3 regions of the Cytobacillus sp. FSL R5-0377 genome follow, and region 1 is predicted to be linked to each of the others. Evidence: riboswitches for the same ligand, from Rfam matches in the RefSeq annotation. Region 1 holds a riboswitch; each other region holds the start of a gene.
The links. Region 1 has a riboswitch for thiamine pyrophosphate ahead of thiT (energy-coupled thiamine transporter ThiT). Riboswitches for the same ligand answer to the same signal wherever they lie in the genome.

Region 1 (4,236 bases):
AATGCAAAACGCGCTGCTGTTGAATTGTCATATTTTCATCCCCTTTTATTTAATATTCTAACTATGTTCACAAATTTGTCAAACTTTTTGTCACGAATTTGTCAAAATTATTTTTCAATAAAAAACGCCCTGCATAGGCTGCAGAGCGTTTTTCTACTGATATAGGTTTTTAATGTTCTCCAAATCTTCCTTTAGACTGCAAATTTCCTGACGGGTCAGCATAAGCGGCATTTGATCGTAAAGTGTAATTATTTGCCCTCCCTCATCTTCTTCATGAAGGGTAAGATAATTATACAGAGTTTCACATTGATGTTTGTTGAGGACCGACTGGGTATTGAAGCTTTTTACTTTTTGAATCTCAAAAGCACTGGTTTCCGCATCAAATACGCCAGTTATGATATTTCCCTGCAAAGTATTGGACAAGGTCTTCACTCCCCTTTTTTGAGTAATATACCCATTATTCAGAAGCAATTTCCTAATATATCAAAAAAACTTTGGAAATATCATTTAATTATAATTATATTCTGCAGCATAGTAATCAGATTTACTTTTTACCTAAAGTAAACCCTTCAAATAGCCTCCCGCCAAAGGGTTCAAGCACTTTATCAATCAGGATAACTATCTTTTCAATGTTATTTGTTTTATAAAACGAATCAAATGCTTCAACGAATTCGTCTGCAAGTTCTTTGTCGTGGTGAACTAATGAACGAACAAGCCATTTAGATGATCCAATCCATTTACGATTACTGCGAAGTATGAACTCACCCACTAACTCCCCGAGTTTACTTGCAATAAAAATTCCTTCTCCTCTGTTTTGGCATCCGATTAAATCATCTAGTGCATCTGTGATGAAATATCTCTTCAAATCGATGGTTTTTTTTGATCATGCTTTTGGTCCTTGTTCCAGCAGTTCTTTCGCTTCTTTCTTTATGCCTGCTATAAGACCTGTATCTTTTAGTATCTTCCCTTCACTAACCATTCTTGGCATAGAAGGTTTTGCTTCTTTACAATCACTTTCAAAAAAGAAACGATAAGACGTTAAATTATGTACAAATAGTTCAATATTCCAGCCAAACTCAATGACCGATTCACGATAAGAAGAAACTAAATTATCATCAAAAATGACAAGATCTAAATCAGATGTTTCAGTTGCTTGTCCACGAACAACACTCCCAGCCAATAAAGCTCCCTGACAATTTGGAAAATGTCTTTCAACAAATTGGACGGCAGCTTCTATTGGTTCAGGTCTTTTTTTCATTTTATTTACTCCCTTATAAAGAATCTCACTCACAAACTATAATATTACATGAATTTTCCAAATATCTTGAATTGGAAAGTTTAATCCATTTGACAATAAAAAAGCAGACCAATCACTATGTAAATTAGTCTGCTGAATAAAGCTCTTATCGAATTCGTGGAAATATATCAAAGGAGTTATCAGGAGGCACTTTTGTGAGATTGAAGGCCTTCATCCGATTTTTGAATAATTAATCTTGGTGCCGACGAAATAATGAACACGGCCGCGATTGAGCAGAGAATGGCCGCTCCAAGCATGGTAGCCCCGTTAGCCAGGAAGGAAAAAAGAACCGGCGACATCCCTTTTGGCGCATAGCTTCCGAAGAAAAGAACACCTGCTATAAAATGCCAGAAATACCGGGCGAAGCTTCCGATAAATACTGCCACGACTACCCAGCCAAGCGCTTTCTTCCTGCTGCCGGTGCGCAGCTGATTTTGAATAACACGATAAAACAAGCCGGCAAAACCGATACAAGCAAATGCAACAAAATACTCAATAAATGCCTGAAGCGGAGTGGCAATCCAGGCATCTCCCATGGCGATCTGCAGTATCCCCCATAAGAGTCCTGCAATAAAGCTGACTTTAAATCCTCTTCTAAAGGCCAGAATAAAAATCGGAATCATCGCCACAGATATAGAAATGGATGGCGACAGCTTGATAGATGGCAGAAGATCAAGAATGATAGCGAATGCTGCAAAAAATGAAGCCTCTATCATTGCGATTAAGCTTAATTTCTTCATAAAAAAATCCCCCTTTAGTCTCGAGACGATACCCCAAGGGAGAATAAGCAGACAGAATAGTGCAACTGCCTTTTATTCCACATTCCTGCGCTAGCATTAACTAACAGGTTCAAAGGGTCAGAACAGCGGGCTGTTCACTCTCAGCGATATGCTCCCCTTGTGGCACGTTATTGAATTATTCGCTTTTAGTATATATGAAAGAATTAATGGTGAAAAGAAATTACTCCTCCTCTCCAAAAATATTTTGTTTATCCCACTTGCCTTTTCGATAATACATAAAGGCAATAACACTGCTAATGCCAAAACTGATCCCCATTCCTGCTGCAATTCCCTTATCCCCTATATACTTTGAAAATAGATAAGTTAAAGGATATCGGAGGATCCAGAATGAAATGATATTGAGGATAAGAACTTGAAACATGGCGCCTGAGGCTCTTACCACACCATTCAATACAAAATTAATGCCCAGGAGAGGATAGAAAAAAGCAATGATTTTCAAATATTCAGTGCCATAGTGTACTGATTCTTTATCCTGTATAAACAGGTGCACCCCATACTCTGCAAATAGGAACGTCCCCAAAGCAATGATAAACATGATGGCAAGATTGTAGAGGACTCCGTACAACGCTATTTGATGTACCCGTTCCCATCGATTTCCTCCTATATTTTGACCAGCCATACTATTGACTGCAGTCCCCAATGCCATGGCAGGAAGCATTATGATACTGTCGATCCGCTGTGCTGCACCAAACCCTGCAACGACGTCACTCCCAAAAGAAGTAACGACAGACATAATAGCCATAACGCCAGCCGATATGACAGTCATTTGGAGTCCTGAAGGAATGCCAAGCTTGAAGATCAGCACGGCCTCCTCTTTGTGAGGCCAAGATGGAATTGTAAATGGCGCCAGCTTTTTGCGGAGTATGAATATCATGCCGATCAAAAAGGCGACTCCCTGTGAAAGGATGGTTGCATAGGCGGCCCCATCAATGCCAAGCTGAAATACTGATATAAAAAGAGGATCGAGAATTGCATTTAACACGACAGCTATCAGCACAAAGTACAGGGGGCTTTTGCTGTCTCCGAGTGCTCTTAGTACAGTTCCTATAAAGTTATACCCGAATAAAAACAAAATACCAATGAAGTTAATCTGCAAATACGATGCAGCCTCTCCGGCCATTACGGCAGGTGTGCCCATGAAGGCCAGAATTCTTTCCGCAAGCAGGAATCCGGCTATTCCAAGAACAACCGACAAAATGGTCTGTATGACGGTAAAGGCATTTAAATAACGCTTAAGCCCCTCTGCCTGATCTCCGCCTTTTTGCTGGGATAGAATCGTTAATGCCGCATTGTTTATTCCAATGATAAATGAAAGTACTGTAAAGATTACAGTGCCTGAAATTGCAACAGCCCCCAATGCATCAGCTCCCAGCAGATTCCCAACCCACAGACTATCAATAAATTGATAGGAAACCTGCAGGAGATTAGTGAGCATTATGGGAGTTGAGAACAACAAGAGCTGTTTAAAAATATTTCCTTTTGTAAAGTCCTGCTGAGCCATTTTAACACCTTTTTCCCCTATATATTTCAATATTTTTATCAACAGAAATCGCTTATCCGCTTTTATTATTCACTATTTCACATTCAGTTTCCAATAAAATGGTTTGTACTAGACTTCCCCCCTGTCACATATCTTTCACATTTATTAACCCTATGAACGCTGTTGTAGCACACTTTCTAATGAAGGATATTATTTTTCCATAATTTACAATGTTTAAAAAGAGTTAAGCCCTTTTATTAACAATTTTAATTTCTTATAATGTAGGTATGTTCAATGAGGAGGGAATTGGTTGAAATCACTTTTAAAGAAGCCTTCGACGATTATAACTATTGCATTGGTAGTCACGGTGATTTTGGCGGCGGTTATTTGGACCGTACAAGCAGGAAATAAGGATGTGACAGTCCCGTTTTCTTCTGTGGAAAAAATTATTGCCTCCCAGGATGGAAAGATTGTTACAGTACAGGAATATAAAAATGGGAAACTGCTGATCACAGCTCCTGATGGCGAGTACATCTCTCATGTGCCTCCCAACAGTGATATGGTTGATAAATTAGTAGAAACCTATAATATTCAATATACATTCGCAGCCACAGGGCCCTATACACCTTGGATACTTGGCGGCATAGTCCTTTTGTTCA
Region 2 (4,236 bases), 1.9 Mb from region 1:
CTTGCCCGGCAAGAAGCTCCTGGGCCGTCTTTTTAAATTCCTTTCCTGCAACCTTTACAAATTCAGAATCGCTTAAGTTTGAAATGATTTTTTTGCTCGTCTGAGGATTCGCAAGCAACCCTATTCCTGCTCCTACAACCCCGCCCACAATAGCCAGATTCATAGAAAAGTTAGAGCCTTCCTTCTTTTCTTTCAATTCATTGCCGTTTTCGGCTTGCTCATTTTCTTCGCTGCACTGATTTACTTCCTGATTTTGTGTTGCTTCACTGCTCTGATTATTAATTTCATTTCCTGTCTGATTGTTTGCTTCTTGATTTTCCATGTTTACTGCCTCATTTCTTTTTAATGTTTAATTTTTTTCTCTATACGCTAAATTGCGGTTTCTGATTTTGTCCTCTATCCATAAGGCCATCCTCTTGCACTTCATCTGTTAATAAACCAACCGCTTCAGCATAGCGCAGCCACGTATCCACACTGGCAATGACCACTCGCGCTTCAACTGTCAGAATTTCGATCCCGACAAGAGAAACTCTCACAAATGCATCAATCACAATTCCTTTGTCTAAGATCCTGTCTATAACTTCTGCAAGGCTGGAGCTATCCGTACTTTTTTGAACACTCATATTTCCATCTCCTTTCGGCTTTTGCATAGCGGGACGATGTACGAGTAAATTTAGGGTTTAAGTTATAAATACCTTCAGGCCAGAAGGTTAAAACGGGGCATAAATTACCATTCCCAATCTTTTCTTGAAATTTTTCATCACTTCGCTTTCCAGTAATATTAGAAAGTGATTAAACATCCGTTTCTGAGTATCAACCGTTTGATTATTACAATTTCATTACATTCGTTTAGAGCCACTCTTTGAGCATTTTTAAACGTTTTTTATAACAAAAAAGAGGCGCACTATTTAGTGCACCCCCTACTATGAATTTTAATTTTCGAAACACCTGCAGTAAGAGCTTCAGGCAAATAATGGTTTTATGAAGTTGCTGCCGGAATGCCTGCCGGCCACTTTTCACAGGTATAAGCCATCTCCCAGAAACCAAGCTCCAGCTGGCAGCTTTTCCGGAAAGCATCCTTCATCCGCTGTCTTTCTTCCGGTGATGCCCCTTCAGCAAGCTCATCCAAACGGTTTCTCATATTCATGGTCACCGCTTCGACTCTTAGATTTGCATAAAATGAGATCCATGGATAAAACGGATGGTTCTCATCTGGCTCATATTGCTTCATGAGCTCAAGCCCAATCTCCCAATATGTCCATGGACAAGGCAATAATGCAGCGAGGATTTCACCCATTCCGCCTGTGTGGGCATGATACATCATATGTTTTACATAATGATCAGCTGTCGGAGGGAGCGGATACCCCTGCAATGCTTCATAATCTACCCCAATCTGCTGGCAGAAATTATGATGAGGATGCACTTCGCTGTTCAATACAAATTCTATCTGCTGATTAAAATAAGCAATATCCTTGCGCTCCGCAGATTTTGAAATGGCAATCCCATAAATATGCATGAATGCATTCAAATACTCAAAGTCCGCTTTAATGTAATGAGCAAGCGCCTCTTTCGGCACATCTCCTCTCCCAATGCCCTGGACAAATGGGTGCTCAAATATCATCTGAAATAAATCTTCATTTTCTTTGCGCAAAATCTCTGAAAAAGTCATAAAAAATAGCCTCCTATTAAACTCAGAAGCTGCCGGGGAAAAAGCATGAGGATTTAGATTGAGGTCCTCACTGCTTCCCTGCGCTGGCATTATCCAGATCAGGTTCCAAGGGACAAAGGAAAAAGCTCCTTATCTCAGCCGTAGCGCCCCTAGCAGTTTTCTAACGTTTTTAATTGTTTTTTACCTAGCTTGAAGTTTTCCTCTCATAACTTTGGGATATCGCTATAAATCCGTGAAAAATGCTCATAAAGTCAGGTTATTCTTCTGGAATTCCTCGTCCTGAGCATACCCAACCGCATTCCATCCCAAAATCATCCCATTGCTCGAATCAGATTTTTCTCTTTAACCTTCGCCAATACCATCCAGCCTATCGCCGCACCGGCAATGCTGCTGATCAGAAACGGCGGCATGAAGAAGAATGCACCAGCTGAACTGCCCATGAGAAGCTTTGCGTACGGAACGGCAAACAATGCACCAATTATGCCGGTGCCCACTACCTCTCCAATGGCAGCCCATATTTTCCGTCTGAATTTCAAATAAAGAACACCAGCCAAAAACGCACCGATCATTCCGCCTAGGAACGCAAGCAGCGTCCCGAATCCAAGCAAATTACGCAGCAATGCAATCATAAAAGCGACAGCTGCTGCCGGCAGGGGACCAAGTGTCACCGCTGCCAATACATTTACCGCATGCTGGACCGGATAGGCCTTAGCTGCTCCTGCGGGAAACCAGAGCAAATGGGATCCGAGTGTCCCTATTGCTACAAATAAAGCCATCGCAGTTAACAATCGGGTTTTGTTCATCTATACCTCCTTTCTAAAAGGGCAGCCTGATTGCTTATCAGGATGAGAAGTATGTATACAAAAAAGCCAGATCCCGACAAGGACCTGGCTTGGTTAAAGTAAATGAATCGACATATAGTCAAATCCTACTTCCCTCCGCTGGCATTAACCAGATCAGGTCCATAAGAGTCGGAAAGCTATACGCGCTTTCCTCTCAGCCCACGCATTCGGGGCACCCCTAGTAGTTACATAGATATTTAATTTGATAAGCTACTTCAAGCTTATCAAATTATTCCGTCAATGTCATCAATCTTTTCGCTTATATACTTTTCTTGATGGATTGAATTAAGCGCTCATCATTTTCTGCTGCGGAGCTTTGAACAGATTCGTCATTAATTAGCGCAATAGGCTTGTCCGTTTTCATTTTGGCTCTTTTTCATAGACTATAATTTTTCATGGCAGGAAGTTTGATAACACTTAATACTTCATTCGAATTAGCTGCAGACCGGCAATATCCTTTAAGCTCCCTACCCCTGCCAGGGAAAGCGACACTTTTGTTTCTTCTATAAAGTTGGCAAGTACTTTTTCAACTCCAGCCTGCCCGCCAATGGCCAGGCCATACACATACGGCCTCCCCAGGCAAACGGCGTCGGCTCCCAGCGCCAGAGCTTTAACCACATCTGAACCTCGTCGAATGCCGCTGTCAAACAAAACCGGGATCCGCCCTTTAACTTCCTTCGCAATCGGTCCGAGCGCATCAATCGCCGCAATCACTCCATCAAGCTGTCTGCCGCCATGATTGGAGACAATGATTCCATCTATCCCTCTTTCAACGGCCAGCCCGGCATCTTCAGGGTGGAGAATGCCCTTTAATAAAATGGGCAGGCTTGTTTTCTCCTTTAATCTCGCAATATGCTCCCAGCTTAATGTTGGATGATGAATATTATTAAGGATTCCCTGTACGATATCGCCATCCTGGAGAGAGGCCATAAAGACTGGATCACTTTCATAATTAGCTTTTCCATAGCCAAGCTTTAAGGGGGAAAAGTTATTTCTTAGATCAGCCTCCCTCCATCCCATCATCACCGTATCAACCGTTAACACAATGGCCTCATACCCCGCTTCCTCCGCGCGCCGGACCATGCTGAACGATGCTTCTTCATAATTGGACCAATATAGCTGGAACCATTTGGGACTCGTGCCTGTGGTGCTGGCTATTTCTTCAATGGAATAACTGGAAACTGTGCTCTGGATAAATGGAATGCCAAATGAAGCTGCTGCACGTGCAGATGCCATTTCTCCCTCATTATGTTCAAGCCGCTGCATTCCAATCGGAGCAAGGAAAATAGGATAAGGATATGTTTTTCCAAATATGTTCACACTTATATCCGGCATGGAAACATCCTTCAGCATTCTCGGCACAATTGAGTATTTTGCAAAGGAGTCGATATTCTTTCTAAGCGTTTCTTCCCCGCCGGCTCCTGATTGAACATAGCCAAAACCGTCTGCTCCCATCACTTTCTCCGCTTCCTTTTCAAGCTCCTTAAATGAAATAGGAAAGTTTTCAGCGAAACTAATATTCTCTACTTTTGCCATTTTCCCGCCCGCCTTTTTTTGAATTTATTGAAAATAATATCATTTTTATGGATTATTTGAAACCATGTAATAATTTTGGAGTCTCTCCCTGGCAAAAAAAGAGTCTCAATAAGCAGGGATTTCACAAAGAATCGGGAATAACCATCTTAACTAAATGAAATTGGAGTGTACCAAATGTTAATCAAGCAG
Region 3 (4,236 bases), 1.8 Mb from region 1:
TTACAATATCAGCCGGCAGACTGTGGTAAGCAAGATGCACACCCGCTCTAAACGCCCAGGCAACATCCGCGCGATCATTTATAATGATTTTACGAATAGGAATTCCTTTTTTAAGAAGATGCTTTACTCCGGCAAATAACTCCCTTGAGGTCCAGTGTTTTTCCCGTAAGTGGAATTTATCAGTAAAGGGTTCCAGTTCAACAGCTATTTCAGAGAAGTCCTCTGGAGAAAGCTTTCCGTCTGATATAACATGCAGCTGTTTCTTCATAGCAGTCCGCCCCTTTGCTTTTTTAGATTTTTTTGCAATAAAAAAACCACCTTCTATGTAGAAAGCGGGGCTATGAGGCCATAGAATTCAGGCCCGAACCTCCACTTCCCTACGCTGGCATTCAGCCAGATCAGGTTCCAAGGGTCTTAAAGCCTTTGCTTTAATCTCAGCCTTCAATCAGGCACCCCCAGCGGATATCATTCTATTAAACTATAAAAAGACTACTGATAAATGTTTCCCCCAGCCTTATTAAATTCCTCAGCTTTTTCTTCCAGTCCCTTCTGTATCGCTTCGCTGGTTTCAAGCTGATGCTCTTTTGCATAATTCCGGATATCCTGCGAAATTCTCATGCTGCAAAATTTTGGCCCGCACATGGAGCAGAAATGAGCGGTTTTTGCCCCTTCAGCCGGAAGGGTTTCATCATGGAATTCCAATGCCCGCTCAGGATCCAATGAGAGGTTGAATTGATCTCTCCAGCGGAATTCAAAACGGGCTTTTGACAGGGCATCGTCCCTTTTTTGCGCACCAGGATGCCCCTTTGCCAAATCTGCTGCATGAGCGGCAATTTTATACGTAATGACGCCTTCACGCACATCGTCTCTATTTGGCAAACCCAAATGCTCTTTAGGGGTGACATAGCAAAGCATCGCCGTTCCGTACCAGCCTATCATGGCAGCCCCGATGGCAGAGGTAATATGGTCATAGCCAGGAGCTATATCTGTCGTAAGAGGCCCAAGCGTGTAAAATGGTGCTTCCTGACAGATTTCCAATTGCTTATCCATATTCTCCTTGATTAAATGCATGGGAACATGGCCGGGCCCCTCGACCATTACCTGTACATCATGGTTCCAGGCAATTTTCGTCAGCTCACCAAGTGTTTCGAGCTCCGCAAACTGTGCCTCGTCATTTGCATCTGCAATCGATCCTGGCCGGAGTCCATCCCCTAAGGAGAAGGCCACATCATAAGCTTTCATGATCTCGCAGATTTCTTCAAAGTGTGTATATAAAAAGTTCTCTTTATGATGATGGAGACACCATTGGGCCATAATGGATCCCCCTCTGGACACAATTCCAGTCAGTCTTTTGGCCGTAAGCGGTACATAACGTAAAAGGACACCTGCATGAATTGTAAAATAATCAACACCCTGCTCTGCCTGTTCGATTAAGGTATCCCTATACACTTCCCACGTGAGATCCTCAGCAATTCCATTCACCTTCTCCAAAGCTTGATATATCGGCACCGTCCCAACAGGAACAGCAGAATTTCTGATAATCCATTCACGTGTTGTGTGAATATTTTTGCCAGTTGATAGATCCATAATTGTATCTGCTCCCCAGCGTGTGGCCCATGTCATCTTCTCAACCTCTTCTTCAATAGAAGATGAGACTGCTGAGTTTCCAATGTTCGCATTAATCTTTACATGGAAATTCCGTCCGATTATCATTGGCTCTGTCTCAGGATGATTGATATTAGAAGGAATAATGGCACGTCCTCTCGCTACTTCGGACCGAACAAATTCCGGTTCCATATTTTCCCGAATGGCTATAAACTCCATCTCCGGTGTTATGATCCCTTTTTTTGCATAGTGAAGCTGGGTGACATTTTTCCCTTTTATCGCTTTCAGTGGCTTGCGGGATAGACATGGAAAAAGTTTATGATTAGCACGCGGATCATCTTCATTAAGGTAGCCGTTGTCCTCGGGCTTTATTTTCCGCCCATCATATTCTTCTACATCTTCGCGTTCTTGAATCCACCGGCTTCTTATAGGAGGAAGCCCTTTTTTTAGATTTGCCGTATGCTGAGGGTCTGTATAAGGGCCGCTCGTATCATAGACGCGAACCGGCTCATTTACTTGCTGACCAAAACTTCCGGTGGTGGGACTTAATTCTATCTCACGCATCGGAACCTTTATGTCAGGTCTCGATCCTTCCACATAGATTTTCCTGCTGCCAGTAAAGCTCGACATAATAAAAATACTTTCATGATTTAATGAACTTGCAGTCATTGTTATCTCTCCCTTATTCAAAAATATAGGGACGAGACCTGGAACCGGGAAGTGCCGGATATGTAAAAAAGCCGGTCCACATAATGATGGACCGGCTTAACCGCAGATGTCTTTGCACAAAGAAACTTTTGCACATTCTAACTTCCCCACGCTGGTATAATCCAGATCAGGTCCAAAGAGTCAAGAAACTTTAGCGCGTTTCTCTCTCAGCCCAAGCTATTGGGCACCCCTAGTTATTACTATTTAATTCTACTTTAGTATACATAATTCAGAAAACAAATAAAAGGTATTTCTGCAAACGTGAATCAAAAAGCTTTCACCTTTTCACGCATGGATCCTTCTCCTAAATGCCCTGCGGCATTTCTGATTAGACATTCAAATTCTAAAAAAAACATAAAAACGCCTGACATAAGCAGACGTTTTTCCATAAATTTAAGATGTGCAGCATCATTTAATTCTCTTCTGAACCCCCTTCGTTCATATCCAGATTCTCTTCACCCTGTGGAGATTCTTCATTCATTCCGGGATCCTGCATTTCACTATCTTCCTTATTGTTTTCATCCATTTGATTATCTTCCAATTCTACATCTTCGGTTTCCGGCGGCGGCTCCTGCTCATCTGTTCCGCACCCTGCCAACAATAATCCTGCACCTAATGGGACTGAAAGCAAAAGCTTCTTATAATTCATGTGTTTTCATCTCCTTTGGCAGTATTATGTTTCTTTAAGACCTTACCCATTCGGCAGGATTACAAACTTGACATCCTATCATCCGATTAAATTCCTGATTCAGGCAAATACTAACCCTGCCACAACTACTGGAGGACGAAGAATGAAAATGCTTTTCTCCCTTATATTATTTAGCATCCTGGGAATGCCTTTATACAGCGGACAGCATGCAAAATATGAACAATGGAATCAGCAGGGTCTTTCTGAAGGATATCACGGCCATGTGGAAGAACGCATAGAAGAACCATATAAGCATATTCAATTGCTGGGCATTAATGATTTCCATGGGCAGCTGAATGTCACTCGTCTGGTCAACGACAGGCCAGCAGGACGTGCTGATTACCTTGCTGCCTATTTACGTAAGCGTGCTGCTGAAAATGAAAATACCCTTTTGCTTCATGCTGGGGACATGATTGGAGCCAGCCCGCCGGTATCTGCGCTTCTGAGGGATGAACCGACTATTGAATTTTTGAATAGGATGGGGTTTGATATCGGCACGATTGGCAATCATGAATTCGACCGGGGTTCTGATGAGCTGCTTCGCCTGCTGACAGGCAGCAGCCCTTCTGCAGTAAAAGATTACTCTGGATCCCAATTCCCATGGATTGCAGCCAATGTCATAAATCAAAAGTCAGGTAAACCATTCCTTCCTCCCTATAAGATAATAAACATTAGCGGCATCCCAATTGGATTTATCGGAGTCATCATGAGAGAAACACCAGCTATAACAGCACCTGACAGTGTGAAAGATTTAATCTTCACTGATGAAGCTGAAGCCATCAACAAATATACCCGGGAACTTCAAAAACAAGGTGTAAGAGCCATTGTAGTATTAGCACATGTTCCAGGCGAATCCAGACCAAATGGACAACAAGCCAGTGGCCAGCTGATTGATTTGGCACATCTAGTGGGTGATGAAGTAGATGTCATTTTTGGAGGACACAGCCATACTTATCTGAACAGTGTTGTAGATGGTAAACTCCTGGTCCAGGCCTATTCATACGGCACCGCCTTTTCTGATGTAGATATAGAAATAGATCCGCAGACTAAGAATATTGTCCGCAAACACGCAGAAATTGTAACTGTTTATCAGGATCGGATCGAGCCTGCAAGCGATATAACCAGGATAATCGATCGGTATGAAAAAAAGGTAGAATCTGCTGTAAACAGATATATTGGCACTGCTGCTATTCCAATCACGGCCGAACAAAACATAAGCGGTGAATCAGCCTTGG

Region 2: it holds a riboswitch for thiamine pyrophosphate, as region 1 does, so the genes downstream of both, tenA (thiaminase II) here and thiT (energy-coupled thiamine transporter ThiT) in region 1, are expected to answer to the same signal.
Region 3: it holds a riboswitch for thiamine pyrophosphate, as region 1 does, so the genes downstream of both, thiC (phosphomethylpyrimidine synthase ThiC) here and thiT (energy-coupled thiamine transporter ThiT) in region 1, are expected to answer to the same signal.

What each region holds. Positions count from the first base shown of each region.
Region 1 is NZ_JBBORA010000001.1:153,848-158,083, reverse strand. Features, by position in the region: gene NSQ49_RS00805 (hypothetical protein) at 1-31, opposite strand, end outside; gene NSQ49_RS00800 (hypothetical protein) at 154-432, opposite strand; gene NSQ49_RS00795 (nucleotidyltransferase) at 545-865, opposite strand; gene NSQ49_RS00790 (nucleotidyltransferase domain-containing protein) at 884-1,258, opposite strand; gene thiT (energy-coupled thiamine transporter ThiT) at 1,438-2,037, opposite strand; TPP riboswitch at 2,103-2,205, opposite strand; gene NSQ49_RS00780 (MATE family efflux transporter) at 2,258-3,598, opposite strand; gene NSQ49_RS00775 (AAA family ATPase) at 3,888-4,236, shown strand, end outside.
Region 2 is NZ_JBBORA010000001.1:2,032,174-2,036,409, forward strand. Features, by position in the region: gene NSQ49_RS10465 (gas vesicle protein GvpP) at 1-322, opposite strand, end outside; gene gvpA (gas vesicle structural protein GvpA) at 363-623, opposite strand; gene tenA (thiaminase II) at 980-1,669, opposite strand; TPP riboswitch at 1,728-1,830, opposite strand; gene thiW (energy coupling factor transporter S component ThiW) at 1,981-2,472, opposite strand; TPP riboswitch at 2,586-2,701, opposite strand; gene NSQ49_RS10485 (alpha-hydroxy-acid oxidizing protein) at 2,929-4,047, opposite strand; gene NSQ49_RS10490 (PaaI family thioesterase) at 4,222-4,236, shown strand, end outside.
Region 3 is NZ_JBBORA010000001.1:1,964,322-1,968,557, forward strand. Features, by position in the region: gene tenI (thiazole tautomerase TenI) at 1-268, opposite strand, end outside; TPP riboswitch at 358-467, opposite strand; gene thiC (phosphomethylpyrimidine synthase ThiC) at 490-2,274, opposite strand; TPP riboswitch at 2,401-2,515, opposite strand; gene NSQ49_RS10045 (hypothetical protein) at 2,726-2,962, opposite strand; gene NSQ49_RS10050 (bifunctional metallophosphatase/5'-nucleotidase) at 3,105-4,236, shown strand, end outside.